One region of the Streptomyces glycanivorans genome, then DNA from elsewhere that is predicted to be linked to it. Evidence: riboswitches for the same ligand, from Rfam matches in the RefSeq annotation. Region 1 holds a riboswitch; each other region holds the start of a gene.
What was found. A riboswitch is a leader RNA that binds a small molecule or an ion and turns the genes downstream of it on or off. The one in region 1 is predicted to bind cyclic di-AMP.
Positions count from the first base shown of each region.

Region 2: linked by a shared signal. The riboswitch ahead of P8A20_RS21355 (LysM peptidoglycan-binding domain-containing protein) and the one ahead of P8A20_RS16860 (M23 family metallopeptidase) in region 1 are both predicted to bind cyclic di-AMP.
Region 3: linked by a shared signal. The riboswitch ahead of P8A20_RS08940 (M23 family metallopeptidase) and the one ahead of P8A20_RS16860 (M23 family metallopeptidase) in region 1 are both predicted to bind cyclic di-AMP.

Region 1 covers NZ_CP120983.1:3,858,284-3,868,326, reverse strand. The annotation lists gene P8A20_RS16900 (MFS transporter) at 1-1,431, shown strand, start outside; gene P8A20_RS16895 (ABC transporter substrate-binding protein) at 1,842-3,182, shown strand; gene P8A20_RS16890 (hypothetical protein) at 3,205-3,426, opposite strand; gene P8A20_RS16885 (hypothetical protein) at 3,486-3,635, opposite strand; gene P8A20_RS16880 (FAD-binding oxidoreductase) at 3,845-5,230, opposite strand; tRNA gene P8A20_RS16875 (tRNA-Met) at 5,623-5,696, shown strand; gene P8A20_RS16870 (MerR family transcriptional regulator) at 5,811-6,557, shown strand; gene P8A20_RS16865 (PP2C family protein-serine/threonine phosphatase) at 6,690-7,847, shown strand; cyclic di-AMP (ydaO/yuaA leader) riboswitch at 8,081-8,233, shown strand; gene P8A20_RS16860 (M23 family metallopeptidase) at 8,245-9,291, shown strand; gene P8A20_RS16855 (aldo/keto reductase) at 9,539-10,043, shown strand, end outside.
Region 2 covers NZ_CP120983.1:4,815,555-4,825,597, forward strand. The annotation lists gene P8A20_RS21325 (hypothetical protein) at 1-27, shown strand, start outside; partial or broken gene P8A20_RS21330 (serine/threonine-protein kinase) at 24-1,584, shown strand; gene P8A20_RS21335 (SurA N-terminal domain-containing protein) at 1,755-2,411, shown strand; gene P8A20_RS21340 (nucleoside triphosphate pyrophosphohydrolase) at 2,441-3,427, shown strand; gene P8A20_RS21345 (cytochrome P450 family protein) at 3,424-4,749, shown strand; gene P8A20_RS21350 (transglycosylase family protein) at 4,855-5,850, shown strand; cyclic di-AMP (ydaO/yuaA leader) riboswitch at 6,141-6,314, shown strand; gene P8A20_RS21355 (LysM peptidoglycan-binding domain-containing protein) at 6,315-7,007, shown strand; gene eno (phosphopyruvate hydratase) at 7,336-8,622, shown strand; gene P8A20_RS21365 (FtsB family cell division protein) at 8,717-9,187, shown strand; gene P8A20_RS21370 (DUF501 domain-containing protein) at 9,276-9,818, shown strand; gene P8A20_RS21375 (Ppx/GppA phosphatase family protein) at 9,853-10,043, shown strand, end outside.
Region 3 covers NZ_CP120983.1:2,121,645-2,131,687, forward strand. The annotation lists gene P8A20_RS08910 (thymidine kinase) at 1-310, opposite strand, end outside; gene P8A20_RS08915 (alkaline phosphatase family protein) at 363-1,550, opposite strand; gene P8A20_RS08920 (DUF5998 family protein) at 1,550-2,146, opposite strand; gene P8A20_RS08925 (bifunctional acetate--CoA ligase family protein/GNAT family N-acetyltransferase) at 2,220-5,114, opposite strand; gene P8A20_RS08930 (HPr family phosphocarrier protein) at 5,279-5,560, shown strand; gene P8A20_RS08935 (GntR family transcriptional regulator) at 5,732-6,436, opposite strand; gene P8A20_RS08940 (M23 family metallopeptidase) at 6,674-7,465, opposite strand; cyclic di-AMP (ydaO/yuaA leader) riboswitch at 7,479-7,646, opposite strand; gene P8A20_RS08945 (M16 family metallopeptidase) at 7,849-9,231, opposite strand; gene P8A20_RS08950 (M16 family metallopeptidase) at 9,258-10,043, opposite strand, start outside.

The sequences.
Region 1 (10,043 bases):
CGCGCAGGCGGTGTGATCACGACGCTGGCACTCGCCGGCACCGTCGCCGCCGTGATGCAGACGCTGGTGACTCCGCTGATCGCGGAGCTGCCGCGGATTCTGGACACCTCGTCCTCCAACGCGGCCTGGGTGGTCACCGTCACCCTCCTGGTCGCGGGCGTGTGCGTACCGGTCACCGGCAGGCTCGGTGACCTCCTCGGCAAGCGCCGCATGCTGCTGGCCTGCGCGGTCCCGCTGGTCGTCGGGTCCGTCGTGTGCGCACTGGCCTCCTCCGTGGTCCCGATGATCGTCGGGCGCGGTCTCCAGGGCATGGGCATGGGCATGGTGCCGCTGGGTATCGCGCTCCTGCGCGACGTGGTGCCCTCCGAGAAGCTCAGCGGCTCGATCGCGCTCGTCAGCGCCTCCATGGGCATCGGCGGCGCCCTCGGCCTGCCGATCTCCGCCGCCGTCGCCGAGTACGCCAGCTGGCGCGTGCTGTTCTGGGGTTCCGCGGTCCTGGCGGTGATGATCGCCGTGCTCATCTACGTCTTCGTCCCCGACGTCCCGGCCGGGGCGAAGGGACAGCGCTTCGACGCCCCCGGCGCGATCGGCCTCGCCATCGGCCTGGTGTCCCTCCTGCTGGCGATCTCCAAGGGCGCCGACTGGGGCTGGGGTTCGGGCACCACGCTCGGCCTGTTCGCGGTCGCCGTCGTGGCCCTCGGCACCTGGGGGTTCTACGAGCTGCGCACCCGTGACCCGCTCGTCGACCTGCGCACCACCGCCCGTCCGCGTGTGCTGCTCACCAACATCTCGTCGATCCTGGTCGGCGTCGGCATGTACTCCTTCATGCTCATCGCCCCGCAGCTGCTGCAGTTCCCCGAGGCCACGGGGTACGGCCTCGGGCAGTCGATGCTGGCCGCGGGTCTCTGGATGGCTCCCGGTGGCGTGATGATGATGATCGTCTCGCCGCTCGGCGGAAAGCTGATCAACGCACGTGGGCCCAAGATCGCACTCGTCCTCGGCGCCCTCGTGATCTCCCTCGGCTACGGCCTCTCCCTCTTCCTGATGGGCTCCGCCTGGGGCCTGATGATCGTCGGAATCGTCATCAACAGTGGTGTCGGCCTGGCCTACGGCGCGATGCCCGCCCTGATCATGAGCTCGGTCCCGCTCTCGGAGACCGCCGCGGCCAACGGCTTCAACACCCTGATGCGTTCGCTGGGTACGACCATCGGTTCGGCGGTCATCGGTGTGGTGCTGGCGCAGATGACCATGGAGCTCGGCGGCTTCTCGCTCGCCTCCGAGGACGGGTTCCGCGTCGGCCTGATGATCGGCTGCGGGGTCGCCCTCGTCGCCGCCGCGGTCGCCGCGCTGATCCCGGGCCTCGTCCGCCCCGCCGCCGACGGCGACCGGACCGGGCCCTCCGCGACGGACAAGGTCGCCGTCGAAGCCTGACCGCGACACCCGGGAGCGCCCCGGCCGTCGGAACTCCTGTTCCGGCGACCGGGGCGCTCCTGCGTTCCCGGGCGGAGAAGTTTCTGCTGCACGGGCATTGACCGGGGGGGTGGGCCGATTTACGTTCTTCGCGTTGCCCTTCGTATGTCATATATGAGACGCGATATGAGAGCCGAGCGCCGCATGCAGCCAGCCCCGAGCCCTCTCCCCTGCCGCCCCCGGCGCCGCGGGAGACGCTGAGGGCCCCCGCGCGCCCGCCCGGACTCGTCCCGGCCCATCGGTTCCCTCCGGCTCCGCAGGACTGCCGGAGCCCTGCGCTTCCCCGAAGCACCTCCACCCCGCACGGTTCACGCTGCGGCGCCCAGCTGCCCTGCGCCCCGCCGGTGAGCACTCAGAGAAGAGAGCCGACCATGATCAAGCCCCGCAACAGCCGTCTCGCCGCCGCGATATCCCTGGTGTCGGCTCTGGCCCTCACCGCCACCGCCTGCGGTGACGACGGGAGCGGCATCACCGGCGCCAAGGGCGCGGAGGGCTCCGGGACCGGGAAGATCGTGTTCTGGGACGAGAACGGGGGTGTCCGCACGGCGATCTGGAAGGAGATCATCGCCGACTTCGAGAAGGCCAACCCGGACATCGACGTGCAGTACGTGGGCATCGCCTCCACCGAGGCGCAGTCGAAGTACGACACCGCCATCCAGGGGGGCGGTCTGCCGGACGTCGGCGGTGTCGGCGCCGCGATGGTCGCCGGAATCACCGCACAGGACGCCCTGGAGCCGCTCGACGACCGGATCGAGGAGAGCTCGCTCAAGGGCAAGCTCAACGAGGCGATGGTCGAGAACGTGCGGAGCGCCGCCGGCCGGGACGAGATGTACACGGTGCCGATCTCCGCCACGAACGGCGTCCTGTACTACCGCACGGACCTGTTCGAGAAGGCCGGCCTCGACGAGCCGGACACCTGGGACGAGTTCTACGAGGCCGCCGCGAAGCTGACGGACAAGAAGAAGAACCAGTTCGGCTACACCATCCGCGGTGGCCCGGGTTCCATCGCCCAGGCACTGGACGCGATGTACGGGCAGTCCGGCATCGGTTCGTTCTGGGACGAGTCACAGACGAAGACGACGGTCAACGACCCGAAGAACGTCGCGGCACTGGAGAAGTACGTCGGTCTGTACAGGAAGGCCACTCCCGAGGCCGACCTCAACAACGACTTCACCAAGATGGTCGCCCAGTTCGACTCCGGCGGCATCGCCATGCTCAACCACAACCTGGGCTCCTACCAGGACCACGTGAGTTCGCTCGGCAACGCCAAGTTCCGTGGCATCCCGCAGCCGGAACTCGCCGACGGGACCCGGGTGATGGTCTCCAACCCGGTCTCCGGCCTCGGCCTGCTCAAGTCGTCCGAGAACAAGGCGGCGGCCTGGAAGTTCATCGAGTTCGCCGCCTCCCACGCCTCGAACTCCAAGTTCAGCGAGTCCGCCGGCCTGATCCCGGCCAACAAGGAAGCGGCCGAGGACCCCTGGCTCGACGAGGCCGAGACCACGAAGCTCGGTGCCGAGGCGCTGTTCTCCGGCGACACCAGGATCGTCCAGCTCCCCTACTACCTGCCGGACTGGAACACCCTGTCCAAGGCCGACAGCGAGGCGGGCTTCCAGAAGGTGATGCTCGGCAAGACGAGCGCCAAGGACTTCCTGGACACGCTCGCCGAGAACCTCGACGAGGCCCAGGCGGAGTGGAAGGAACAGCAGGGCTGATCCGGGCCGGGGGGCCTGGACCCTAATCCAGGCCTTCCTCCCGCAACTGGTACATCAGGAGGAACGTCCGGTAGGTCTCCGAGGACACGTCCAGGCACACGTCCGGCCGGTTGGTCCACGTCGACAGGTTGTCGAGGGCCCGCCGGCAGGCGGCCTCGGTATCGGCCGCGGACGGGATGTTCGAGATGTACGCGGAGATCAGCAGGACCACTGCGAGGACGACCACGCCGATACGGATGCGCATGGTCTCCCAACGACCGTGCGGCCGGGGCGGTCACTCGGGGCAGGTCACAAGCTCCCGGATCACTCGGACTCGTCGGTGAACGGCGGCAGGTCGGGCTCGATGAACAGGCCCGCGTACTGCGGCGAGGGCAGCGGGGCCGCGGCGCCCGTGTCGGTCGTGGTCGCGGTGTCGGCGTGCCGCTGGATCGTGCGGGCGGGCATGTCGGTCATCTCAGGTGTCCTGTACGTAGGTGTGGAGAGAGCCCCGTGACCGAGCCTCCGCATTCGATGCCGGACCGGTCCCGACCGGTACGGCGACGACGTGCCGCTACCGGTGCCGCGCCGCTCCGGGGGCGTCCGGATCATGTGTGCGGCGGTGCATGCAGACTGTAACCCTCCCAGCACGGCTTTCCCCCGGTATTGCGGGCCCGGCGTGACGGTCAGTGCGGCGGCGCGGGCTCGATGTTCTGGTTTGCGTGGAAGAGGTTGTGCGGATCGTACGTCCGCTTGGCCTCCGCGAGCCGGTCGTAATGCCCCCGGTAGGTGGCCTTGACGCGGTCCTGGGACTCGTCGGTGCCGATGAAGTTCACGTAACCGCCGCCCATGGAGTGCGGGTGCAGCGCCTCCCAGTAGCCGACGGCCCACTCGCGCAGCGCCGCCGCGTTGGCCGGGTCGGGGTCGATGCCGGCGATGACGCCGGACCAGTGTGCGTCGCGGTAGGCCCACGCGGTGTCGTCGGGGCCGACACGGCCCGCGGCGCCGTCGACCGGGTACAGGTGCATGGTCGACAGGCCGGTGGGGAGCTTCTCGGCGAAGGAGGCGTGCACGTCGGCGGCGTCGTCCGTGATCCGGTCGAAGAAGTCGCCCCGCCAGTACCACTGGAGGCCGGCCGGCATCAGTGCGTCGAACATGCTCTGCAGGGCCGGGTAGGGCATCGGCGCCGTGAAGTGGAAGGCGGGCGGCCCGGGTTCGTTCACGACGGCGAGGGTCTCGCCCAGGGATTCCGGATCCGCCGTCGAGGACCAGATGACCCCGCACATCTTCCGTCCGTGGATCTCCTCGGGGAAGGGCGGGCCCGGCGGCACCGTCAGCGAGGCGAAGAAGCCGTACAGGTCGTCCGGCGCCTGCGGCAGGAAGTCGCGGTACCACCGGATGACGTCGTGGAAGAGCTCCAGGGGCCACAGGGTGATCGCTACACCCACCGTGTCCACGGGGTGCAGCTCGAAGTCGAACGACGTGACGACGCCGAAGTTGCCGCCGCCGCCCCGGAGCGCCCAGAACAGGTCGGAGTGCTCGCTCGGGTTCGCGGAGACGAAGGTGCCGTCGGCCAGGACCACGTCCGCGGAGACCAGATTGTCCACCGAGAGGCCGTACTTGCGGGTGAGGTAGCCGTGGCCGCCGCCCAGGGTGAGCCCGCCGATCCCGGTCGTGGACATGATGCCCGCCGGGGTGGCGAGTCCGAACGCGTGGGTGGCGTGGTCGAAGTCCCCCAGCGTCGCACCTCCGTCGGCCTGGGCTGTCTGGGTGGCCGGGTCGACCCGCACGCCGCGCATGGGGGAGAGGTCGAGTGTGACCGCGCCGTCGGAGAGGCCCAGTCCGGGGCCGCTGTGCCCGCCGCCCCGGACGGCGACGTCCAGGCCGTTCTCCCGGACGAACTTCACGGCCTCCATGACGTCCGCCGTGTCGTGGCACAGGACCACGGCCGCCGGTTTCTTGTCGATCATGGCGTTGTAGACCGCACGGGCCTGCCCGTACTCCTGGTCGTCGGGGCCGATGACCGGTCCGCGCAGAGCGCTGCCCATCGATTCGAGGAGGGCGCCGTCCATGATCGTCTCCTAGCGCGCGTGCGTCCGGCTCGCTCCGGCACCACCGCTGCGGACGGGGATCACCGGCCGGCGCCGGCACCCGGGGGGCGCCGGGCGGACGGGACGGACACCGAAAAGTTGACCCTCCCAGCGTCCCGCCGCTCCGGAGGCGGCGCAATCGCGGAGCGCCGTGCGCCGGGGCGGACCAGGTCCTCCGGACGGCAGCACATGGAATTAGGGGTGCGGCAGTACCCTTGATCACGCCACTCCGCCTGCCAACTCCCCTTTACGCACGTCCTGTTGGAAAGAATGGCCGGTCAGGTCGACTTTCCGGTGATGAGGGGAGCGGGGGCGCGGCGGTCGTAAATGGTCGGAGCACCCTCCCGGATGGCGTAGAGTTGCAATCACAACGACGCGGGGTGGAGCAGCTCGGTAGCTCGCTGGGCTCATAACCCAGAGGTCGCAGGTTCAAATCCTGTCCCCGCTACTGAAGACAGAGGCCCGGATCCTTCCAAGGATCCGGGCCTCTGTCATGTGCCGCCACCGGGTCGGTGGTGACGGGCTTGACCTTGACGCTGCGTGAAGATCTAGCGTTTCCGGCATGGAGTGGTCCATACAGGAAATCGCCCGGCGGGCCGGCACCACGAGCCGGACCCTGCGGCACTACGGAGACGTCGGTCTTCTCGTGCCGAGCCGTAAGGGCGCCAACGGCTACCGCTATTACGACCAGGAGGCCCTGGTCCGGCTCCAGCGCATCCTGCTGCTGCGGGAGCTGGGGCTCCCTCTGCCCGCGATCAAGGACGTGCTGGAAGGGCAGCGGGACACCGCGGCGGCTCTCCGGACCCATCTGCGTCTGCTGGAGCAGGAGCGGGAGCGCATCGGGCGGCAGATCGCCTCGGTGCGGACCACTCTGCGCAGGACCGAGGAAGGGGAGGACCTCATGGCCGAGGAAGTGTTCGACGGTTTCGACCACACGGCGTACGAGGAGGAGGTCACCGAACGCTGGGGCCGGGAGGCGTACGAGCGGAGCGGCCGGTGGTGGCGTGGGCTGAGCGAGGCCGAACGCGTCCGCTTCCAGGGCGTGCACGAGGACATCGCCCGGGACTACGGGGCGGCCAGGGCCGCCGGCCTGGAGCCCGGCGGCGAGGAGGCGCAGGACATCGCGCGGCGGCACTGCGCGTGGCTGTCGGCGACGGCCGAGGTCACCCGCGCGTATGTGACCGGGCTCGGGGAGATGTACGTCGCCGATCCCCGCTTCGGGAGGAACTACGATCGCCACGGGGACGGAACCGCCGTCTTCGTACGGGATGCACTGACGATCCACGCGCAGCACCGGCTCTCCGACTGACCCCCGGAGGCGGGGCTCCGGCGCGCTCCTCCCTTCGGCCCACGACGGGCCGCCGTCCGGCGCGGCTCCGGGCGGCGGGGGCGGGGCGCGATACCGTCCGCAGCCGTGGGTGGACCGGGCAGGAGTGCACAGGTGGGGAAGCGGGACGGGCGGCGAGGGGGCGTGGGCGGGGTTTCCCGTTCCCGGCGGCTCGTGCGCGCCCTGCCCGCCGTGATGATCTGTGTCGGGGTGGCCTTCGACGTCGGGACGCCGACCGAGGTCACCGCGGTACCGCTGTTCGCCGCGGCTTCGTTGGTCGCCGCCCCCTTCTTCTCGCTGGCCGGCACCGTCCGGGTCGCGGTGGCCGCGATCCTGGTGGTGCTCGCCATCCGGTTGTCGGACGGGGCGATCCTCAGGGTCGTGTCGATCACCGACCTGCTCACCCTGGTGACCGTCGGCGCCCTCGCCGTCCTCATCAACCGCGTCGTGCGCCGGGGTACCGAACAGCTGGCCTCGGCCAGGGTCATCGCGGAGACCGCGATGCGCGCGGTGCTGCCGAAGCCCGAGGACCGGATCGGCGGACTCCTGGTCGCGGCGCGGTACGAGGCCGCCCAGGCGGACGAGTTCGTCGGCGGTGACCTGTTCGCCGTCGCGGACACGCCGCACGGGGTGCGCCTGGTCGTGGGGGACGTGCGGGGCAAGGGGCTGGACGCCGTGGCGGCTGTGGCGGTCGTGATCGGGGCGTTCCGGGAGGCCGCCGAGCAGGAGAGGTCGCTGGAGGGGGTCGCCCAGCGGCTGGAGCGGGCTCTGGCCCGGGAGGGGTCGCGGCGGGGCGGGCTCGACTCCATGGAAGGGTTCGTCACCGCAGTCCTGGCGGAGATCCCGGTCGGCTCGGACACGCTGAAGGTCATCAACCGCGGGCATCCCGAGCCGCTCGTGCTGCACCCCGACGGCGTGCTCGACGTGCTGGCACCGACCGCGCCCGCCCTCCCGCTCGGGATGGGGCTCGGCACGTGGCCCGACCGGTCCGACGAGTGGACGCTGCCGGCCGGGGCGATGTTCCTGGCGTTCACCGACGGGCTCTCCGAGGCGCGGGACATGACAGGAGTCTTCTACGACCCGGCGGACCGGCTCCGAGGCCGGCTCTTCCCGGGGCCCGAGGAGCTGCTGTCCGCGCTCACCGACGACGTACGGCTGCACACGGGGGGCCGGTCGACGGACGACCTGGCGCTCCTCGCGGTCGCGCGTCCGGCGAGGGGGCAGCAGGAGCGCCGGACCACCGTGAAGATCGTGCGGCGGGACCGTGAATGAGCGGTTGCGACCGTCGGTAGTCGAAGGGCTCCGCTCCGCATAACATTTGACGCACCGTCAGAAATTGGCAGCTGGATTACGGGCGCTCAACTTGCCGGTTTACGCCCGATTGAGCCCTGTAAGTCCAGGCCAGAGGCGTGAACGATCTGTGGGAACAGCTTGGAATCGGACCCGGGTGTCTATTAACGTTCGATAACGCAGCGCGGTTGTACCTGCCGTCGCAAGAGGCGGCACCGTGCGCAGCGCCGAATTCCGCAAGGGAACCGGGGAACCACCTACATGGGGTGAATCGGACACCTGTGTCTCGTGAGAGACGGAGGGGTCCGTAGGAGACCTTCCTGCTCCGAACCCGTCAGCTAACCCGGTAGGCGAGAAGGAAGGAAAGGAGTGCGCCCACGTGGCGTCCAACCAGCCTGCCCCCGAGGCCCCGTCACCCTTCAGGACCGACAGCTTCGGCGACGACGGCAGGACTTGGGAGGAATGGAATCCCACCGAGGAGTCCATCCGTCCCGTACGCGGTCGGCATCGCGTCGCCAAGCAGCGCGGCCTCGCCCGTAGCTCCACCGTCCTCGGCGTCGGTGTCATAGCGGCCGTCGGTGCGGGCGGCATGGCCACCGCGCAGAGCAAGCCGCCGGTCTCCATCTCTCTTCCCGATTCCATCGCGGACAATCTCCCTGACGCCAAGTCCCTTCCCGGCGTGGGCGCGTTCATGTCCGGCGACTCCGACTCGGACTCGGACCACGAGACGGTCGCCGCGTCCTCCCCCCTCACCACGGCGGGCATCACCGCGGCCGAGGCCGAAGGGGGCGCCACCGACGCGGGTGAGGCGCTGCGCGCCCGCATCCTCCAGCAGGCCGAGCAGCAGCAGGCCGGAGCCGACGCCGAGGCCAAGGCCGCGCAGGAGAAGGCGGCGGCCGAGGCGGCCGCGGCCCAGGCGGCGAAGCAGCAGAGCGCGGCGGAGGCCGAGGCCGTCGCGAAGAAGAAGGCGGCGGAAGAGGCGGCGAAGAAGAAGGCGGAGGCAGAGCGCCTGGCCAAGCTCGCCGCCAGCTACGCCGTCCCGACCTCGTCGTACTACATCAGCTCGACCTTCGGTCAGGCCGGTTCGATGTGGTCCTCCGGCTACCACACCGGGCTGGACTTCGCGGCTCCGACCGGGACCCCGGTCAAGGCCGTGCACAGCGGCACGGTGAAGTCGGCCGGCTACTCCGGTTCGTACGGTTACCGCACGGTCCTGGAGCTCGACGACGGCACCGAGGTCTGGTACTGCCACCAGTCCTCGATGGACGTGGTCGCAGGACAGAAGGTCACCACCGGTCAGACCATCGGCCGTGTCGGCGCCACCGGCAATGTGACGGGCGCCCACCTGCACCTGGAGGTCCACACCGCGGACGGCGCGGGCATCGACCCGATGGCGTGGCTCCGGGGCAAGGGCCTCACGATCTGATCCCCCGCGCCGGCTACCGGCGCAGCAGAACCCCGGCGGCCCTGACGCACGACCCCCCGACGTCAGGGCCGTCGGCCTGTCCGGGACCGCGGGACGGGCCGGGCGGGGGGCGTGCCAGTAGGGGCGGGCCGGGAGCGGCGGTCATCGGCGGCCGGGAGAAGGTGGTCCCCGGTGGCCGGGAGCAGGCGGCCCCCGGGGGCGGCGGCGGAGCGGAATAGTTGGCTCCGCCCGTTGGTTGTCCCTCGGCATGACGTCTTTGCGCCCGCTCGGTTCTTCGAGCCTTCAGGTCTTTCCCCTCGCTCTCGGCGGCAACGTCTTCGGCTGGACGGCCGACGAGGAGCGGACGTTCGCCGTCCTCGACGCGTACGTCGCGGCCGGCGGCAACTTCATCGACACCGCCGACTCCTACTCGGCCTGGATCCCGGGCAACGAGGGCGGTGAGTCGGAGACCCTCATCGGCAAGTGGCTGGCGTCCCGTTCCCGCCGCGACGACGTCGTCATCGCCACCAAGGTCGGCGCGCACCCTTCGTACAAGGGGCTCTCGCCCACCACGATCAAGGCGGCGGCCGAGGCGTCCCTGCGCCGGCTCGGCACCGACCACATCGACCTGTACTACACGCACTTCGACGACGAGAGCGTCCCCGTCGAGGAGATCATCACGGCGCTCGACCAGCTGGTGAAGGCGGGGACGGTGCGTGAGATCGCCGCCTCCAACATCAGTCCCGAACGGCTCCGGGCCTCCCTGGACTTCT
Region 2 (10,043 bases), 960 kb from region 1:
CTCCGCAAGGAGGGTGACGGCCGGTGAACGGGCGTGTCATCGCCGGCCGTTACGCGCTGGCGACGATTCTCGGCCAGGGAGGGATGGGGCAGGTCTGGACGGCGTACGACCAGCGCCTCGACCGCAGGGTCGCGGTGAAGCTCCTGCGGCCCGACCGGGTCGCAGGGCCCTCCGGGAGCGAGGCCGCCGACGACGTGCGCCGCCGCTTCGTCCGCGAGTGCCGGGTGACCGCGCAGGTCGACCACCCCGGTCTCGTCACCGTCCACGACGCGGGGAGCGACGGCGAGGACCTGTATCTCGTCATGCAGTACGTCGAGGGCGCGGACCTGGCCGACCACCTGGCCGAGCACGACCCCTACCCGTGGCCCTGGGCCGTGGCGATCGCCGCCCAGTTGTGCGCGGTGCTCTCCGCGGTGCACGCCGTGCCGATCGTCCACCGCGACCTCAAGCCCCGCAACGCGATGGTGAAGCCCGACGGCACCCTCACGGTGCTCGACCTCGGCATCGCCTCCGTCATGGACACCGACACCACCCGCCTCACGCACACGGGCTCACCGATCGGCTCCCCGGCCTACATGGCGCCCGAGCAGGCGATGGGCGGCGCCGTGGGCCCCTACACCGACCTGTACGCCCTCGGCGTCCTGATGCACGAACTCCTGAGCGGGGACGTGCCGTTCGCCGGCTCCACCGCCCTGGGCGTCCTGCACCGCCACCTCTACGAGCCGCCCCTCCCGGTCCGTCATCTCAGGCCCGAGGTCCCCGAGGCGCTCGAAGCCCTCGTCCTGCGGCTGCTCTCCAAGGACCCGCAGCACCGGCCGGCCTCCGCGCAGGAGGTCTACGAGTCCCTGCGGCCCCTGCTGCCCGCCGTCGGTTCGCCCTCGGGCCCCCTCGACCCGACCCGTCCGTTCCTCCGCCCGCACGCACCCTGGCCCGACCGGGCGGCCGTGCCGGCGTCGGCGCCGCCCGTCCCCGTCCAGCAGGTGCCCGCCCCGCCCCAGCACCCGCCCGCCAGGCCGAACGTGGCGCAGGCCGTCGACGACGTGAAGCGGCTGCTCGGCGAGGGCCGCATCACCCAGGCCGTCGACGTCCTCGGCGGGATCCTGCCCGCCGCGGCCCAGGAGCACGGCGAGCACTCGCCGGTCGTACGGATCCTGCGCAAGCAGTACGCGGCGACCCTGATGGACGACGGCCAGTTCCGCCGCGCCCTCCCGGAGCTCCGCCGCCTCGCCGAGGACCGCGCGGCGGAAGGCCGGCCCCGCCGACCCCCAGACCCTGCAGTACCGCTACGACGCCGCGCAGTGCCTGGAGCAGCTCGGTGAGGCAGCCGCCGCCCTCGCCGAGTACCGCGTGGTCCTCCCCTTCTACGAGAACGGATACGTGACCTCCACCGGCCCCGGCCGCGCCTTCGACATCCGCAGGCGGATCGCGCACCTGCTGCTCGGGATGGGCGACCACACGGCGGGCCGCGGCCAGCTGCAGGCCCTGCTGTACGACACGGAGCGCGCCTACGGCCCGCACCACGCTCTTCCCACGGAGCTCCGCCGCCAACTGGTGCACCACCAGGACGTACGCGGATCGAGGTGAACCGCAGGACGGCCGACGACGGCGGGACGGAAGGGATTTCGTCCCCGACCCCACACTGACCGGTCCGGAAATCGTTGGTCGAAGCAGTGGCCCGAATCACGTCCACTGCCTAACATCGATCACCGCAAGGCTTTGTGCACTGATGCACAAACTCTCCCCGGGAGGCTCCTTTGCACCGCCGTCGTCGTACCGCGCTCGCCCTTTCCGCCGCAACGCTCGTCGCGGCCCCCCTCCTGACCGCCTGTGGCAGCGAGGCCCACCCCGGTGCCGCGGCCGTGGTGGGCGGCGACCGGATCGACGTGGCCACCGTCCAGGCGCAGGCGGCCGACGTGCGCACCGCGCAGCAGAAGTCGGAGCAGTCCGAGGAGCTGGTCGCCAAGTCGGGCCAGCTGACCAGGGTCAAGCTGTCCGGGATGATCTTCGGGCGGGTCCTGGACCGGGCCGCGAAGGACGCGGGGGTCGGTGTCAGCCGCAAGGAGATCCAGCAGATCCGCGGCGTCGCCGCCGAGCAGTCCGGCGGGGAGGAGGGCGTGCGGACCCTGATGCTGGAGCAGCGCTGGGTCGCGCCCGGCCAGATCGAGGCGAGCCTGCGCCAGGAGGTCCAGCTCCAGAAGCTGGCCGGGGCGCTGGGCGCCGACCTGCAGAGCCCCACCGGGGTGCAGGCCGTCGGGCAGGCCCTCACCGAGGCGTCGAAGGCGTTGCACATCGAAGTCAACCCGCGCTACGGCAGCTGGGACAACCGGAAGGTCCAGCTCAGCACGTACAAGGCGCCGTGGATCACCCAGGTCACGCCCGTGCAGGGCCAGGAGCCCGAGGCAGGCGCCTGACCCCGTTCGTCCGGGGGTAGGTTCGGGGTGTGAACGCTGAAGACCCCGGCCGTATCGTCCTGCTCACCGCCAGCCACCGGGTCGCCCCCGGTCTGCTGTCCTGGCCCGCCTGGCAGACTCTGCGGGCCGCCGACCGGGTGCTGTGCGCCGAGCGGGACCATCCGCAGCTGCCGTACCTGGACGAGGCGGGGGTCGCCGTCGAGCACGACGCACCCACGGCCGAGGAGCTGGTGGACGACTGCGCGGGCGGCCGGACCGTGGTGGTGCTGGTGGGCGGCGAGGGGAACCAGCCGCTCACCGACGGCCTGGCCAGGCTCGGCGGTTCGGGCCGGGTGCAGATGCCGGACCTGGAACTGCTGCCAGGTTCGTACGACCTGCCCGGTGCCCGGCTCCTGGATCTGGTCCAGGTCATGGACCGGATCCGGCTCGAATGCCCGTGGACCTCGCAGAAGACGCACAAGGGTCTCGCTAAGTACGCCATCGAGGAGGCGTACGAACTGGTCGAGGCGATCGAGGACGGCGACCGCGAGGAACTGCGAGAGGAGCTCGGCGACGTCCTGCTCCAGGTCGTCTTCCACGCGCGCATCGCGCAGGAGGACCAGGAGGAGCCGTTCGCCATCGACGACGTCGCTGCCACGATCGTCGAGAAACTGATCCACCGCCATCCCCATGTGTTCGGCGACGAGACCGCCGAGACGCCGGAGGACGTCCACGCCCACTGGCTGCGCACGAAGGCGATCGAGAAGCAGCGTGCGTCGGTCACCGACGGGGTGCCGCTCGGGCAGCCCGGCCTGGCGCTCGCGGCCAAGCTCGGCGGCAGGGCCCGCGCCGCGGGTCTCGACATCGCGCTCCCCGAGGGCGAGGGGGTCGGGCACCGGCTGCTCGCCCTCGCCGTACGGGCCGAGCAGGACGGCACGGACCCGGAGGCCGCCCTGCGGGCCGCCGCGCGTGCCTACCGGGACGTGATCCGGGCGGCCGAGGGGCTCGGGACCGGCCCGGATAGCGTCGAGGAGTGAACGACAGCCCCGATACGCACTCCGCGCCGGACGCGGCGCCCGATACGCACTCCGCGCCGGACGCGGCGCCCGAACTCTTCACCTGGGAGTTCGCCACCGATCCGTACCCCGCCTACGCATGGCTCCGCGAGCACAGTCCCGTGCACCGCACGACACTGCCCAGCGGGGTCGAGGCCTGGCTGGTGACCCGGTACGCCGATGCCCGGCAGGCGCTCGCCGACACCAGGCTCTCCAAGAACCCGGCCCACCACGCGGGGTCCGCGAACGCCAAGGGCAAGACGGGCATCCCCGGGGAGCGCAAGGCGGAGCTGATGACGCATCTGCTGAACATCGACCCGCCGGACCACACCCGGTTGCGCCGGCTCGTGTCCAAGGCGTTCACCCCGCGCCGGGTCGCGGAGTTCGCGCCGCGCGTGCAGGAGCTGACGGACAGCCTCATCGACGGCTTCGCCGAGAAGGGGGAGGCGGACCTCATCCACGACTTCGCCTTCCCCCTCCCCATCTACGCGATCTGCGACCTGCTGGGTGTGCCGCGCGAGGACCAGGACGACTTCCGGGACTGGGCGGGCATGATGATCCGGCACGGCGGGGGTCCGCGCGGCGGGGTCGCCAGGTCGGTCAAGAAGATGCGCGGCTATCTCGCCGAGCTCATCCACCGCAAGAGGGAGAACCCGGGCGACGACCTGATCTCCGGGCTGATCCGGGCAAGTGACCACGGCGAGCACCTCAGCGAGAACGAGGCCGCGGCCATGGCCTTCATCCTCCTGTTCGCCGGTTTCGAGACGACGGTGAACCTGATCGGCAACGGCACCTACGCACTGCTGCGCAATCCGTCCCAGCGCGAGCGGCTGGAACGCTCGCTGGCGGCAGGGGAGTCGGAGCTGCTCGCCACGGGCATCGAGGAGCTGCTGCGCTACGACGGGCCGGTGGAGCTCGCGACATGGCGCTACGCCACCGAGCCCGTGACCCTGGGAGGACAGGACATCGCGGCGGGGGACCCCGTACTCGTGGTTCTGGCCGCCGCGGATCGGGATCCGGACAGATTCCAGAATGCGGACACCCTGGATCTCGCTCGGAGTGACAATCAGCATCTGGGCTACGGCCACGGAATCCACTACTGCCTGGGAGCTCCGCTGGCCCGTCTGGAGGGTCAGGTGGCTCTGGCGACGCTGCTGCGACGCCTCCCCGACCTGCGGCTCGCTGCGGAACCTGCCGATTTGCGCTGGCGTGGCGGGCTCATCATGCGTGGACTGCGCACCCTTCCGGTGGAGTTCGGTCCCGGACGGCCGGCCGGTAAAGGTGACACGCTGTCAACTCTGTGACTTTCACGTGATCTCCGCTGCATCGACTTGTGACACACGTTCGAGTACGGCTAGGTTCACCGTTCGACTCACCCGTCACATGTCAGTCACACGGAAGGCAATCCCATGGGCTCCGCGACCGGCAGACACCGTCGCCCTCGCCAGGCACCCGCCATCGTCGTCGCCGCAGGCGTCACCGGCTCGGCCATCGCCATCCCCCTGCTCGGTGCGGGCGGCGCTCAAGCCGCCGACGCGTCGACCTGGGACCGGGTCGCCGAATGCGAGAGCGGCGGCATGTGGAGTGCCGACCTGGGCAACGGCTACTACGGCGGCCTGCAGTTCTCGGAGGACACCTGGAGTGCCTACGGCGGCACGGCGTACGCGTCCCGCGCCGACCTCGCGAGCCGCTCGCAGCAGATATCGGTCGCCGAGAAGGTGCTGGAGGACAAGGGGCCGCAGGCGTGGCCCAGCTGCGCCGTGATCTCCGGGCTGGCCCTGGACGGGACGCTGCCGGGCATCGACCCGGGCGGCGATCCGTCGGCGGAGGACTCCGACACCGCTACCGGGACCCCGTCCTCCGAGGCGTCGGATCCGGCCGGATCGGCGGACGACGCGGAGTCGGAGGACGAGGCGGACGAGAAGGGCGAGTCCAAGGGCAACGCCGCCGGCGACACGGCGGACGCGAGCGACGACGCGGGCAGCACCGACGCGTCGCCGTCCGCCACCCCGTCCCCCGAGGCGTCCGAGACGTCCGGCGCGGCGAAGGGTGGTCACGCCGCGAAGGGTGACGCCGAGACGGGCGGGAAGCACCGTGGCACCCCGGCTCCCGAGGGCAGCACCGGGTCGGAGCTGGACGAGGGGCGCGAGTCCGGCCGGCACGCCTCCCGGGGCGACTCCGAGGCCCGTCAGGGCGCCGAGGAGGCGTACACGGTCCGAGAGGGCGACAACCTCTGGGCGATCGCCGACGCGCAGGAGCTCTCCGGTGGCTGGACCGCTCTCTACGAGGCCAACAAGGACGAGCTGGGCTCCGACCCCGACCTCATCCTGCCCGGCCAGAGCCTGAACCTCGGTCTCGTGACGGATGCGCAGGACTCCGCGGCGGAGACGGCCGCGGCCAACTGATCAAAAGCGGGAAAACACCCCGAAAGTGGGGGTAGTTAAGAGACCTATGTCCACTTATGCGTAAGTGAGACATGGGTCTCTTTGCTTCAACTGGCACGCCCCGTCCGTCCGGTCCGTCCACTTTGGCCATGACCTGCGAAAACGGACCATGAGGCTGGACCGTTAAGGGCTGATTGGCCGTTATGTCCATCTTTGAATGTGGGGGTTGCGTGTGTCTACGGTCGGAGCCGCTCGCACCGCGGGCACCTTCGACCGTCACGCCGAATCCTGCCGTCGGCCGAAGGGGACCGACGCGTAAAGCGCCGTAGGCAGGAGCGGGGGACCCAGGTAAGTGCCGGCATTCCGGCCGTCGGAGGACGGGCGGGGGACCGGCTGGGGGTGAAGCCGTCCGCGAGTGCGGGTGGCCGGGCAACTCACAGGCCCGAACCCGACAGCTCACCTCGTAGGCGTCGGTGAGGAGAACCATGCTGCTTTCCAGCAAGGGCAAGCACCGTCGCCCGTCCAAGGCCGTTCGCATCGCGACCCTGGCCGGTGTCACCGGTGCCGCCGTCGCGGTCCCGCTGATGGGCGCGACCGGTGCCTCCGCCGCCTCCGTCGACACCTGGGACGCCGTCGCCCAGTGCGAGTCCGGTGGCAACTGGTCCATCAACACGGGCAACGGCTACTACGGCGGTCTGCAGTTCTCGCAGTCCAGCTGGGCCGCGGCCGGCGGTACGCAGTACGCCGCCCGCGCCGACCTGGCCACCAAGGGCCAGCAGATAGCCGCCGCCGAGAAGCTCCTCGACCTGCAGGGCCCGGGTGCCTGGGCCTGCGCCGGTGCCGGCGGCCTGACGAACGACGGTGTGGACCCGGGCGTCGACACCGGCTCCGCGAAGAACGGCGACACGGACCCGCAGGCCGCGCCGGAGCGCAAGGCCGAGCAGCCCACCACGCGCAGCGAGAAGCGCACGGCTCCCGAGAAGACCGTCACCACCCCGACCGGCCAGAAGGTCGAGAAGGGTGACGGCGAGTACAAGGTGAAGGCCGGCGACACCCTGAGCAAGATCGCCGACGCGAAGAAGGTCAAGGGTGGCTGGGAGAAGCTCTTCAAGCTGAACGACGACATCGTCGACGACGCGAACCTGATCTTCCCGGGTCAGCAGCTCCACCTGAAGTAGTCGGAAACGGCCCGGGGTCCCCCTCCTGCCCCGGCGGCCCGGCCCGGCGCGCATACCCCCCGCGCGCCGGGCCGTGGCCGTGTCAGGGCCCCTCGGTGGGCGTGATCCGTGCGCGGCCGCCTGCCCGCCCCGGGGGGCCGGCGTTCAATTCTTGTGGTTACTTGCCAGTAGAATTCTGGAGCTTTGCCCGTTATGCAGGTCCTTGGGTCCTTTTTCGTCCCAGGGGACGGGCTGGCGGCCGACGCAGCGGGCCGAGACGGTTAGGCTCGTGGCGCAAGGCCACAGTGACCCTGCCCAACCAGTGTCAGATCCCAGAAGGAGATGCCTCGTGCCGTCCATCGACGTCGTCGTAGCCAGGGAAATCCTCGACTCCCGGGGTAACCCCACGGTCGAGGTCGAGGTTGGCCTCGACGACGGCAGCACGGGACGTGCTGCTGTTCCGTCCGGCGCCTCCACCGGCGCGTTCGAGGCCATTGAGCTTCGCGACGGTGACCCCAACCGCTACCAGGGCAAGGGCGTCGAGAAGGCCGTCCTCGCCGTGATCGAGCAGATCGGCCCGGAGCTCGTCGGCTACGACGCCACCGAGCAGCGCCTCATCGACCAGGCGATGTTCGACCTGGACGCCACCGAGAACAAGGGCTCCCTCGGCGCCAACGCCATCCTCGGTGTCTCGCTGGCCGTGGCGCACGCCGCGTCCGAGGCCTCCGACCTCCCGCTGTTCCGCTACCTCGGCGGCCCGAACGCGCACCTGCTGCCCGTTCCGATGATGAACATCCTGAACGGCGGCTCGCACGCCGACTCCAACGTGGACATCCAGGAGTTCATGATCGCGCCGATCGGCGCCGAGTCCTTCTCCGAGGCCCTTCGCTGGGGCGCGGAGATCTACCACACGCTGAAGAAGGTCCTGAAGACCAAGGGCCTGTCCACCGGTCTCGGTGACGAGGGCGGCTTCGCCCCCAACCTCGAGTCGAACCGCGCCGCCCTCGACCTCATCCTCGAGGCCGTCAAGGAGGCCGGTTACGTCCCGGGCCGCGACATCGCGCTCGCGCTCGACGTCGCCGCGTCCGAGTTCTACAAGGACGGCGTCTACGAGTTCGAGGGCAAGTCCCGTTCGGCCGCCGAGATGACGGAGTACTACGAGGAGCTCGTCTCCGCGTACCCGCTGGTCTCCATCGAGGACCCGCTGTACGAGGACGACTGGGCGGGCTGGAAGGTCATCACCGACAAGCTCGGCTCCAAGGTGCAGATCGTCGGTGACGACCTGTTCGTCACCAACCCCGAGCGCCTCGCCCGCGGTATCGAGGAGGGCTCGGCCAACGCCCTGCTCGTCAAGGTCAACCAGATCGGTTCGCTGACCGAGACCCTCGACGCCGTCGAGCTGGCCCAGCGCAACGGCTTCAAGTGCATGATGTCCCACCGCTCCGGTGAGACCGAGGACGTCACCATCGCCGACCTCGCCGTCGCCGTGAACTGTGGCCAGATCAAGACCGGCGCCCCGGCCCGCTCGGACCGCGTCGCCAAGTACAACCAGCTGCTGCGCATCGAGGAGATCCTCGACGACGCCGCGGTCTACGCCGGGCGTTCGGCGTTCCCGCGGTTCCGCTACGAGGGCTGACAGCCCGAGTCCGGAGCACCAGCCTCCGTCCGTCCCCGCATCCGGTCCCGTACCGTGTGCGGGGACGGACGTGCGTAACGGGGAGGCGTGAGACATGGCCGGGAAGGACCGCGACCGGTTCTCCACCGCGACCAGGCTGCGGCTGCTGGGGGAGCAGACGGCGGCCCGCGTCTACCGGTCCCAGAACCGCCGCCAGGCCCGGCGCTCCCGGCTCACCGGCCGGGCCGCGTTCCTCGCGCTGATCGTCTGCTCGCTGGTGGTCGCCCTCGCGTACCCCATGCGGCAGTACATCTCCCAGCGCGACCAGATCGCCGAACAGGAGAGGCTCTCGCAGGAGGCCCACCGGCGGACCGAGGAGCTGCGTGACGAGAAGGCGCGGCTCAAGGACGACGCGTACGTCCGCCGCCTCGCGCGCCAGCACCTGCACTACGTGCTGCCCGGGGAGACCGGCTACACGGTGGTCGACCCGGACGCGGCCGACGTGCGCCGGGGCGAGCCGGGGGCGACGGGGCGGCCCTGGCACTCGAACCTCTGGGACGGCGTCGACAGCGCCGACCGGGAATGACCCCGCACCGTTACGGGACCGTGGGCACGCGCCGTGCCCCGTCCCCGCACCGATTCATACAGTCCGACCGATGACATTCAAGGCAGGCATGGACACGCCCCCTCCGCAGACCGAATCCACCACGCCCACCGCCGCGGACATCGCCGCGTTCGAGCTCCAGCTCGGCCGGCCGCCGCGTGGGCTGCGCGCCATCGCGCACCGCTGCCCGTGCGGCAACCCGGACGTGGTCGAGACGCAGCCCCGTCTGGAGGACGGCACGCCGTTCCCGACGACGTACTACCTGACCTGCCCGCGCGCCGCTTCGGCGATCGGCACGCTGGAGGCCAACGGGGTCATGAAGGAGATGACCGAGCGCCTGGCGACGGACCCCGAGCTGGCCGCCGCCTACCGCGCCGCGCACGAGGACTACATCGCCCGCCGTGACGCCATCGAGGTGCTGGAGGGTTTCCCGAGCGCCGGCGGAATGCCGGACCGTGTGAAGTGCCTGCACGTCCTGGTCGGCCACTCTCTGGTGGCGGGCCCCGGGGTGAACCCGCTGGGCGACGAGGCGATCGCGATGCTGCCGGAGTGGTGGGCGAAGGGCCCGTGCGTCACGCCGTGCTCCCCCGCAGCCGGCTCCGACGCGTCCTGACCCTCCGCGGTACCCGTACAACCACAGGAGCCCCATGACCCGCGTTGCCGCCATCGACTGCGGTACCAACTCCATCCGCCTGCTCGTGGCGGACGTGGACCCCGCCACCGGAGACTTCACCGAGCTCGACCGCCGGATGCGGATCGTCCGGCTCGGCCAGGGTGTCGACCGCACCGGCCGGCTGGCCCCCGAGGCGCTGGAGCGCACCCTCGACGCCTGCCGTGA
Region 3 (10,043 bases), 1.7 Mb from region 1:
CGACCACACGGGCCAGCTGGTCGATCTGCTCGGGGGCGAGGAACTGGGCCTCGTCCACGATCACGTGGTCGACCTTGTCACCGCGGGACATCCGGCTCACGAGGTAGCCGTAGAGATCCATCCCCGGGGCGGCCTCGACAGCTTCCGTCACCAGACCCAGCCGGGAGGACAGCTTCCCCTCCCCCGCCCGGTCGTCCCGGGTGAAGATCACGCCCTGCAGACCGCGTGCCGACCGGTTGTGGGCGATCTGGAGAGCCAGCGTGCTCTTTCCGCAATCCATCGTTCCGGAGAAGAACACGAGCTCGGGCATGAGGAGGTAGGCGCCTTTCGAAGTGGGGGGTGTGGGGAACGGAAAACGTCGGCTACGAGCGTACTTCGAGGAGCGGGACCAGCTGTTCCACGGGGGTCAGCGAACCGTGCATGCCCACCATCGCGGACTCGTGGGGCTCCTTGGCCGAAGCGGTGATCACCACGTCGTCGTGCGCGGCCGCCACCACGTCGCCGATCCTGCCGTACACCCGCTCGTCGATCCTCGGGCCGAACCAGCCCGCCGCGATGGCCTCGTCGCGGCTCGCCACCCAGAACTGCTCGCCGAGCACCTCGCGCCAGACGGTCAGCACGTCCGCCTGGGCGCCGGGGACCGCGTAGACGTGTCGGGCACGGCCCTCGCCGCCCAGCAGGGCGACTCCGGCGCTCAGCTCCCAGTCCTCGTCGAAGTCGATACGTGACTCCTCGTCGAACGGGATGTCGATCATGCCGTGGTCGGCGGTGATGTACAGCGCCGAACGGGGAGGCAGCTGCTCGGCGAGGCGCCGGGCGAGGCCGTCGACGTACATGAGCTGGCCGCGCCACGCGTCCGAGTCGACGCCGAAGCGGTGCCCCTGGCCGTCGACCTCGCTGTAGTACGTGTAGACGAGCGACCTGTCACCGGCGGCGAGCCGCTCGGCGGCGAGGTCCATCCGGTCCTCGCCGGTGAGGCGGCCCAGGAAGGAGCCACCGCTGAGCGCGACCTTGGTCAGGGGGGTCTGCTCGAAGCCGGGGGCGGAGACCTGTGCCGTGCGTACGCCTGCCGCGTCGGCCAGCTGGAAGACCGTCGGGTACGGCTGCCAGGCCTTGAGCTCGGTCCACGGCTTCCAGCGGAGCTGGTTCATCAGCGCGCCCGTTTCCGGGTTGCGCGCCGTGTAGCCGGGAAGGCCGTGCTCGCCCGGGGCGAGGCCCGTACCGACCGAGGCGAGCGAGGTCGCCGTGGTCGACGGGAAGCCCGAGGTGATCGGCCGGCCGGTGCCGCCGCGGGAGGTGGGGAGCAGCGAATGCAGAAAAGGGGCCTCGTCCGGGTGGGCCTTGATCTGCTCCCAGCCGAGCCCGTCGATCAGGAAGACGCAGTTCCGGTCGGCGGGGGTGAGCTCCGGGATCATCGCCTCGAAGCCGGGTACGCCCTGCCCAGCGGCGAGCGTCGGCAGCAGGTCCGCGAGCGAGCCTGCGCCGTACTCGGGAGCGGGCGCGGCCTCGGGTGCGAGCAGGACGGGGTCCTGCCAGGCGGGCTGGACCATCAGCGGGCGGTCGGCGCTGTCGCGGCCGTGGCCTCGGAGAGGGACTGGGCGAAGGCAAGGGTCTGGCGCACCGTGTCCGGGCCGTCCCCGGCCTCGCTGACACGGAGGCTCAGGTCGTCGGCGGTGGAGCTGCCGGTGTAGCCGTGGTCGGCCTCGCAGTTGGGGTCGCCGCAGGCCGCGGGTTCGAGGTCGATACGGGAGACGGCACCCCAGCCGATGGTCAGGACGACCTCGCGGGGCAGCGTGCCGGGCACGTACTTCTCGGGGTTGGCGACCACGCGGCTGACCACGACGGACGAGATCCGGTCGAGCTTGACCGACTCGGTGGACGTCGTGGCGTACGGCGTCGGGGAGCTCGTGTCGGCGGCCTGCTCGTCGGTGTGGCTCACGATGAAGCGGGTGTCCGTCAGGACGAGGACCGTGACGTGGCGGCGGACCTCGTTGGAGTCGAAGGTGGTCTCCTGGTGCACCAGGTACGAAGCGACCGGCTCCCCGCCGACGGCGGCCTCCACCGCCTCGGCCACGAGGGCCGGGTAGTAGCCGCTGCGCTCGATCGCCGCGCGCAGCCCCTGGGTCGTCGTACCGGTCTTTGCCATGCAGACCATCCTACGGGGGGCCGGTGACTGCCGGGGACTCCGTGCGCACGTTCACTCGCGGGCCCCTGCCCGGTCAGTAGCTGGGGAGCCGGCGGGGGCCGAGATCGCTGCGGGCGGGCGGCGGGGCCAGCCGGACGCTCGCCCCGAGGACCGTCAGGCCCTGTGTGGCCACGACGACGGGTTCCAGGGCGACCGAGACCACCTCGGGGTGATCGTCGACCAGCCGCGACACCCTCAGGAGCAGCTCTTCGAGCGCCGCGGTGTCCGCCGGAGCGGCGCCACGCCAGCCGAACAGCACCGGAGCGGCCTTGATGGACCGGATCAGCTCGGCGACGTCACGGTCGGTGGCTGGCACCAGGCGGTGGGCCGTGTCGCCCAGCAGCTCGGAAGGCGCACCGGCCAGGCCGAAGGAGAGGACGGCACCGGCAGCCGCGTCGATGGTCGCCCTGACGACGGTGTCGACGCCCCTGGGGACCATGGCCTGGACGACGGGCCGGAGTTCGGCGGGCGTGCCGAGCAGCTCGGTGAGTTCGTCGTACGCCCTGCGCAGGGCGTTCTCGTTGACGAGGTCGAGCCGGACACCACCGAGGTCGGCCCGATGCCTCAGATGGGGTGCGGTGGTCTTGAGGGCGACCGGATAGCCGAGCTTCGCGGCGGCTGCGACGGCGGCCTCCGGGTCGGGTGCGGGAAGCGCCGGCCGTACGGACACTCCGTAGCGGGCGAGCAGTTCGCGCGCCTCGTCGTGGGTGAGGGGGCGGCCACGGGGGTCGGGGTCCGGGCCGAGGAGCGTCTCGATCAGCTCGGCGGTGCCGTGCTCGTCGATGGTCTCGTCGAGGAATTCGGGCACCTTGCCGGGAGCTGCCGCGTGGCGGCGCCACTGGGCGTACTTCACCACCTCGGCCAGCGCGCGGACGGCTCGCTCGGCGGCGGGGTAGGCGGGAATCCGCCCGGCGGAGGGCCCGGTGCCGTCGGTGGGGCCCGCGCCGTTCGTGGCCGCGGCGTCCTCGCCGGGCGTGGCCGGGGCGGAGGTCTGCGCCTGCGGGTCCGGAGCGGCCGGCTGCGGCCCGGGCCGAGCGGCCGTGCTGGGCCGAGCGGCCGTGCTCGTGGCGGCGGCGAGGGCCTGTGCCAGGCCGCCCATCTCCACGTGCACCACCGCCACCGGCTTCCCGGGCCCGGTGGACGCCGCCTCACGCAGGGCGGCCGCCAGGACCTCGCCCTCGCCGGTCAGCGCTTCGCCGTTCTCACCGACCCAGGGGATCGCGGTGACGATCACGGCGTCGCAGGTGCGGTCGGCGAGCGCCTCGGCCAGTGCGCGCCGGAAGTCCTGCGGACTCGCCTCCGTGGTGAGGTCGCGGGGCGGGCGCGGGCGCAGCCCTTCGGCCAGGCAGGCGTCGTAGGTGAGGAGGCCGAGCGACTCGGAGTTGCCGAGGATCGCCACCCTGGGACCGTCCGGCAGGGGCTGGCCGGCGAGGAGCAGGCCGACGTCGACCATCTCCGTCACGGTGTCGACGCGGATCACGCCCGCCTGACGCATCAGCGCGGAGACCGTCGCGTCGGGGATACGGCTGACGGGTACGGCGTGGCCCGGCGGATTGGTACCGCTGTGCCGGGCGCCCTTCACCACGACCACGGGCTTCACGGCGGCGGTCCGCCGGGCGAGCCGGGTGAACTTGCGTGGGTTGCCGAGTGATTCGAGGTACAGCAGGGCGACATCGGTGTCCTGGTCCTCGTACCAGTACTGCAGGAAGTCGTTGCCCGAGACGTCGGCCCGGTTGCCCGCGGAGATGAAGGCCGACAGTCCGGCGCCCCGGCGGTGGAGCCCGGACAGGAGGGCGATCCCGATGGCTCCGGACTGGGTGAAGAGTCCGATGCGCCCGGCCTTGGGTGATTCGGGGGCGAGGGAGGCGTTGAGGCGGACCGCGTCGGAGGTGTTGATGATGCCGAAGGCGTTCGGGCCGATGATGCGCATGCCGTACGAGCGCGCCTGCCGCACCAGTTCCCGCTGCCGGTCCCGCCCTTGCGCGCCGCGCTCGGCGTAGCCGGCGGAGAGCACGACTACTCCCTGGACACCGTGTTCCCCGCAGTCGGCGACGACCTCGGGCACCCGGTCGGCCGGGACGGCGACGACCGCGAGGTCCACCTGCTCGCCGATCCCGCCCACGGAGCGGTGGGCGGGCACCCCCTCGACCGTGCCGAGGTCTTCGGCGAACGACGTGTTCACCGCGTACGTGCGCCCGGTGAAGCCGGAACCGAGGAGGTTGCGCAGCACGGTCCGGCCGACGCCGCCGGGCGCACGGCCGACGCCGATGACGGCGACGGACCCGGGGGCCAGCAGCCGCTGGACCGAACGTGCTTCGGCACGCTGTTCGCGGGCGCGCTGGACGGCGAGCGACTCGGCCGTGGGTTCCAGGTCGAGGGTGAGGTGGACCGAGCCGTCCTCGAAGCTCCGCTGCTGGGTGAACCCGGCGTCCCGGAACACTTTGATCATCTTGTTGTTGGCGGGCAGCACCTCGGCCGCGAAGCGGCGGATGCCCCGCTCCCTGGCGACCGCCGCGATGTGTTCGAGGAGGGCCGAGGCCACGCCGCGGCCCTGGTGGGCGTCCTGCACGAGGAAGGCGACCTCCGCCTCGTCCGCGGGGGCGGAGGCGGGCCTGCCCCGGTCGTCGATCCGGTCGAAGCGGACGGTGGCGATGAACTCGCCGCCGATCGTGACGGCCAGCCCCACCCGGTCGACGTAGTCGTGATGGGTGAAGCGGTGCACGTCCCGGGCGGAGAGACGCGGATACGGAGCGAAGAAGCGGTAGTACTTCGACTCGTCGGACACCTGCTCGTAGAAGCTGACCAGCCGCTCGGCGTCGTCCGTGGTGATGGGCCTGACGCGCGCGGTGCCACCGTCGCGGAGCACCACGTCCGCCTCCCAGTGGTCGGGGTACGCGTGATGCGGACTCTGCTCCGGAGTGGGCTCCATGGGCAAAGCCTACGGCCCGGGGCACCGGTCGCGGTGGGGCGGTGGCAGGGGCACGCTGGGGAGCCGGCGGGCGGTGGGCGACCGGCTTGCGGTGCCCGGCACAGCAGTCCGCACCGCATGAGAGACTGGTCTAGACAACTCATCGTTACGTGAAGGGCAGAACCATGGCTGAGCGCCGCGTCAACGTCGGTTGGGCCGAGGGCCTGCACGCCCGCCCCGCTTCCATCTTCGTCCGTGCCGCCACGGCCTCCGGCGTCCCCGTGACGATCGCCAAGGCCGACGGCAACCCGGTCAACGCCGCGTCGATGCTCGCGGTGCTCGGCCTGGGCGCCCAGGGCGGCGAGGAGATCGTGCTCGCGTCCGAGGCCGACAACGCCGAGGTCGCCCTGGACCGTCTGGCGAAGCTGGTGGCGGAGGGGCTCGAGGAGCTCCCGGAGACCGTCTGATCCCGGCCACTTCGCGCCGGAATTTTCCTGCGGAAAGCCGCGGCATCCCTCAGGGGATCCGCGGCTTTCCCTGTTTCCCGACCCGGCACATACGGCACCCGGAAACACCTGAATCAGGGCAGCAAAAAGAAAGCCCTTCGATAATTACCTTCTTTGTATACGGCGCAATTGTTAATGGCGGACTCCCGCGATGTTTACGGGGTGTTGCGAAGTCCTCACCCGGGCCGTGCCCGCAGCGCGTGCCGGGCGGTCCGCGCGCCGCAGCCGGTGGGCGGCGGTGGCCCGCTCCGCGTGCTGGGCGGCGAGCACCCGGGCCCGCTCCGCGTCACGACGCGCCACGGCGTCGACGAGGGCGCCGTGCTCGGCCCACGAGTCGGCGGGACGGACCGGCTGTTCGACGGCGTACATCCAGGCGATCTTGTGCCGGAGTTGGGTGAGGAGCGCGATCAGCGAGGGACTGCCCGACGCCTGGGCGAGCGTCTCGTGGAACCAGCCTCCCAGGGAACGCAGATCCTCCCCCTCGCCTCTGCGTACCCGCTCCTGCCCCAGTCTGACCAGGCCACGGAGCACCTTGAGATGCGCCTCGGTGCGACGCTGCGCGGCTCGGGCGGCACCGAGGGGCTCCAGGAGCATGCGCATCTCCAGGAGATCCGCGGCCTCCTGCTCCGTGGGCTCGGCGACACAGGCACCGGCGTGCCGGCGGGTGACGACGAACCCCTCGGACTCCAGAGTGCGCAGCGCCTCACGCACGGGAACGCGGGAGACCCCGTACCGACGCGCGAGCACCTCTTCGGTGAGGCGGCTGCCCCGCTCGTAGACACCGGAGACGATGTCGTCACGGATTGCCGTGCATACCGAATGCGCGGGAATGCGCATGTCCGAACCTCCGCCTTAATCCCCGCGAAAACGCGGCCGATCGACGCCTGTTCCGTGACTCTATTGCAACCGGCCCGAATTTCCGACGGCGGGGTGGAATCCATGGATATCTTCTGGCCAGGCAGCACTTCCGCGAGGGCTCCGGCGCGCGCGCTTTGGCGCTGACGCGACGAAGGCCCCGGCAGATGCCGGGGCCTTCGTCGCGTCCGTGCGGGCGCTGTGTCCTGCTGCGTGGGGTCAGACCTGGACGCCGTGGGCACGGAGGTAGGCGACGGGGTCCATGTCCGAGCCGTACTCGGGGGTGGTGCGGGCCTCGAAGTGCAGGTGCGGACCGGTGGAGTTGCCGGTCGAGCCGGAGAGGCCGATCTGCTCGCCCGATCCGATGCTCTGACCGACGGAGACGCCGATCGAGGAGAGGTGGCCGTACTGGGTGTACGTGCCGTCCTTCATCTTGAGCACGATGTTGTTGCCGTACGCGCCGCCCCAGCCGGCCTCGACGACCGTGCCGGCGCCGACGGCGACGACGGAGCTGCCGGAAGCGGCCTGGAAGTCCACGCCGGAGTGGCTACCGGAGGACCAGAGAGCGCCGCCGGACTTGTATCCGGTGGTGACGTGGGATCCGGCGACCGGCAGGTGGAAGGCGTTCAGCCGGGCGCGCTCGGCGGCGCGGGCGGCACGCGCCTTCTCCTCGCGGGCCTCCTTGGCGCGGGCCTCGGCCTTGCGCTCGGCCTCGGCCTTCGCCTCCGCCTTCGCCTTGGCTTCGGCCGCGGCCTTCGCGGCGACTTCGGCCTGGTGCTTCTGGGCCTTCGCCTGGGCCTCGATCTGGGCGGCGAGGGTGGTGTCGAGGGCGACGGTCTGGGTGAGGCCGGTGCTGCCGGCGGTGACCTCGGAGTCCGCGGCGAGAGCCGGGGAGGCCGTGGCGCCGATGACGCCGGTGGTGGCCAGGGCCGCGATGCCGGCGACCTTGGCGCTCTTGCGCGTCAGTCGGCTCGGGGCACGGTGCTTCCCGGTGGCACGGATGAACGCCATGGAGTGGCTGGTCCTTTCCTTCCTTCTCGCCTACCGGGTTAGCTGACGGGTTCGGAGCAGGAAGGTCTCCTACGGGCCGCCGGGCCTCTGACGAGGCACGGAGATCCGATTCACCCCAGGGACTTCGTGGGTCCCCGGCTCCCCAGGCTCGCGCCTGACGGGGACTCGGCGATGACTGTCCGGCGCCGCGGGCGCGGCAATCGTCCGGCGGACAGCCGGGCCGACGCTAGAGCGGGGCGCTTTCCCTCACCAAACGGAAAGGGTCTTTTGTCGCACATCCCACAGGATGAATGACGCTATAGACCTCGAAACGGACACATGACGGAACCCCGGCGAGCACACGCCCGCCGGGGTTCCGCCATGTCCTGTTCTGTCGGCTTCAGTCAGCCGCTGACGACGGACACCTCGCCGATTCCGAGCGCCCTGACAGGCTCCGCGATCTGCGCGGCGTCCCCGACCAGGACGGTGACGAGCCGGTCGACGGGGAACGCGTTGACCACGGCGGCGGTCGCCTCGACCGTGCCGGTCGCGGCCAGGCGGGCGTACAGCTCGGCCTGGTAGTCGTCCGGAAGGTGCTGCTCCACCTGGTCGGCGAGGGTGCCCGCGACGGAGGCCGCCGTCTCGTACTTCAGCGGGGCGACGCCCACGAGGTTCTGCACCGCAGTCTCGCGTTCGGCGTCGGTGAGGCCCTCGGCCGCCAGGGTGCGCAGGACCTTCCACAGGTCGTCCAGCGCGGGACCGGTGGACTCCGTGTCGACCGAGCCGCTGATGGCGAGCATCGCGGCGCCGGTCGCCCCGGAGGAGGAACCCGGCGCAGTCGAGCGAAGCACCTGCCCGAAGGCCCGCACGCCGTAGGTGTAGCCCTTCTCCTCACGCAGCACGCGGTCCAGCCGCGAGGTCAGCGTGCCACCCAGGCAGTACGTGCCGAGGACCTGGGCGGGCCACACGCTGTCGTGCCGGTCCGCGCCGATGCGGCCGATCAGCAGCTGCGTCTGCACGGCTCCGGGACGGTCCACGATGACCACGCGGCCGGTGTCGTCCGCGGTGATCGGGGGGACGGGCCGGGCCTGGCCGGCGTTGCCCGACCAGTCCCCCACGGTGTCGGCGAGGAGCGCGTCCAGGTCCACCCCGGTGAGGTCGCCGACGACGACCGCCGTCGCGGTGGACGGGCGGACATGGGCGTCGTAGAAGGCGCGTACGGCGGCGGCGTCGATCCGGCGGACCGTCTCCTCCGTGCCCTGGCGCGGACGCGACATCCGCGCCGTGGCGGGGAAGAGCTCCTTGGAGAGCTGCTTGGCGGCCCGGCGGGCCGGGTTGGCCTGCTCGTGCGGGATCTCGTCGAGCCGGTTGCCCACCAGCCGCTCGATCTCGCTCTCCGCGAAGGCCGGGGCCCGCAGGGACTCGGCGACGAGGCCGAGGGCCTTGGCCAGCCGGGAGACCGGGACCTCCAGGGAGACGCGGAGGCCCGGGTGGTCCGCATGGGCGTCCAGCGTGGCGCCGCACCGCTCCAGCTCGGCGGCGAACTCCTCCGCGGAGCGCTTGTCGGTGCCCTCGGACAGTGCGCGCGCCATGATCGTGGCCACACCGTCCAGCCCCTCGGGCTCGGCGTCCAGCGGGGCGTCGAGGAAGATCTCCACGGCGACGATCTGCTGGCCCGGCCGGTGACAGCGCAACACGGTCAGCCCGTTGGGCAGGGCGCCCCGCTCGGGTGCGGGGAAGGCCCAGGGCCGGGCCTCGCCGGCGGTCGGCTGCGGGTGGTACTCCATCGCTACTCCAGTCACGGCGGCGTCGGTCACTTGTCGGCCCCCTCGTGCGCGTCGGTGCCTTCGGCCCCGTCGGTCTCATCGGCCGGTTCGACCGGCTCGTAGACCAGGACCGCACGGTTGTCGGGGCGCAGGTGCGCCCGGGCGGCGGCCTTGACCTCGTCGGCCGTCACGTCCAGGACGCGACCCACTGCGGTCAGGGCGAGCTGGGGGTCACCGAACAGGACGGCGTACCGGCACAGTTCGTCCGCGCGGCCGGAGACCGTGCCCAGCCGGTCGAGCCACTCGCGCTCCAACTGCGCCTGCGCCCGCTCCATTTCCTCCGGAGTCGGGCCCTCCTCGGCAAAGCGGGCCAGTTCCTCGTCGACGGCCGACTCGATCTGCGGCACCTCGACACCGCCGGACGTCTTGACGTCCAGCCAGCCCAGCGAGGGCGCACCGGCCAGCCTGAGGAGCCCGAACCCGGCGGCGACGGCCGTACGGTCACGGCGGACCAGGCGGTTGTGCAGCCTGGACGACTCACCGCCGCCGAGCACGGTCAGCGCCAGGTCCGCGGCGTCGCACTCGCGCGTACCGTCCTGCGGCAGGCGGTACGCGGCCATCAGCGCACGCGCGGGGACCTCCTCCCGGACCACTTCGCGCAGCTGCTCGCCGATGATGCCGGGCAGCGCGCCGTCGCGCGGGGGCTGCTTGCCGTCGTGGGAGGGGATGGAACCGAAGTACTTCTCGATCCAGGCGAGCGTCTGCTCCGGGTCGATGTCCCCGACGACGGAGAGGACCGCGTTGTTCGGCGCGTAGTACGTCCGGAAGAACGC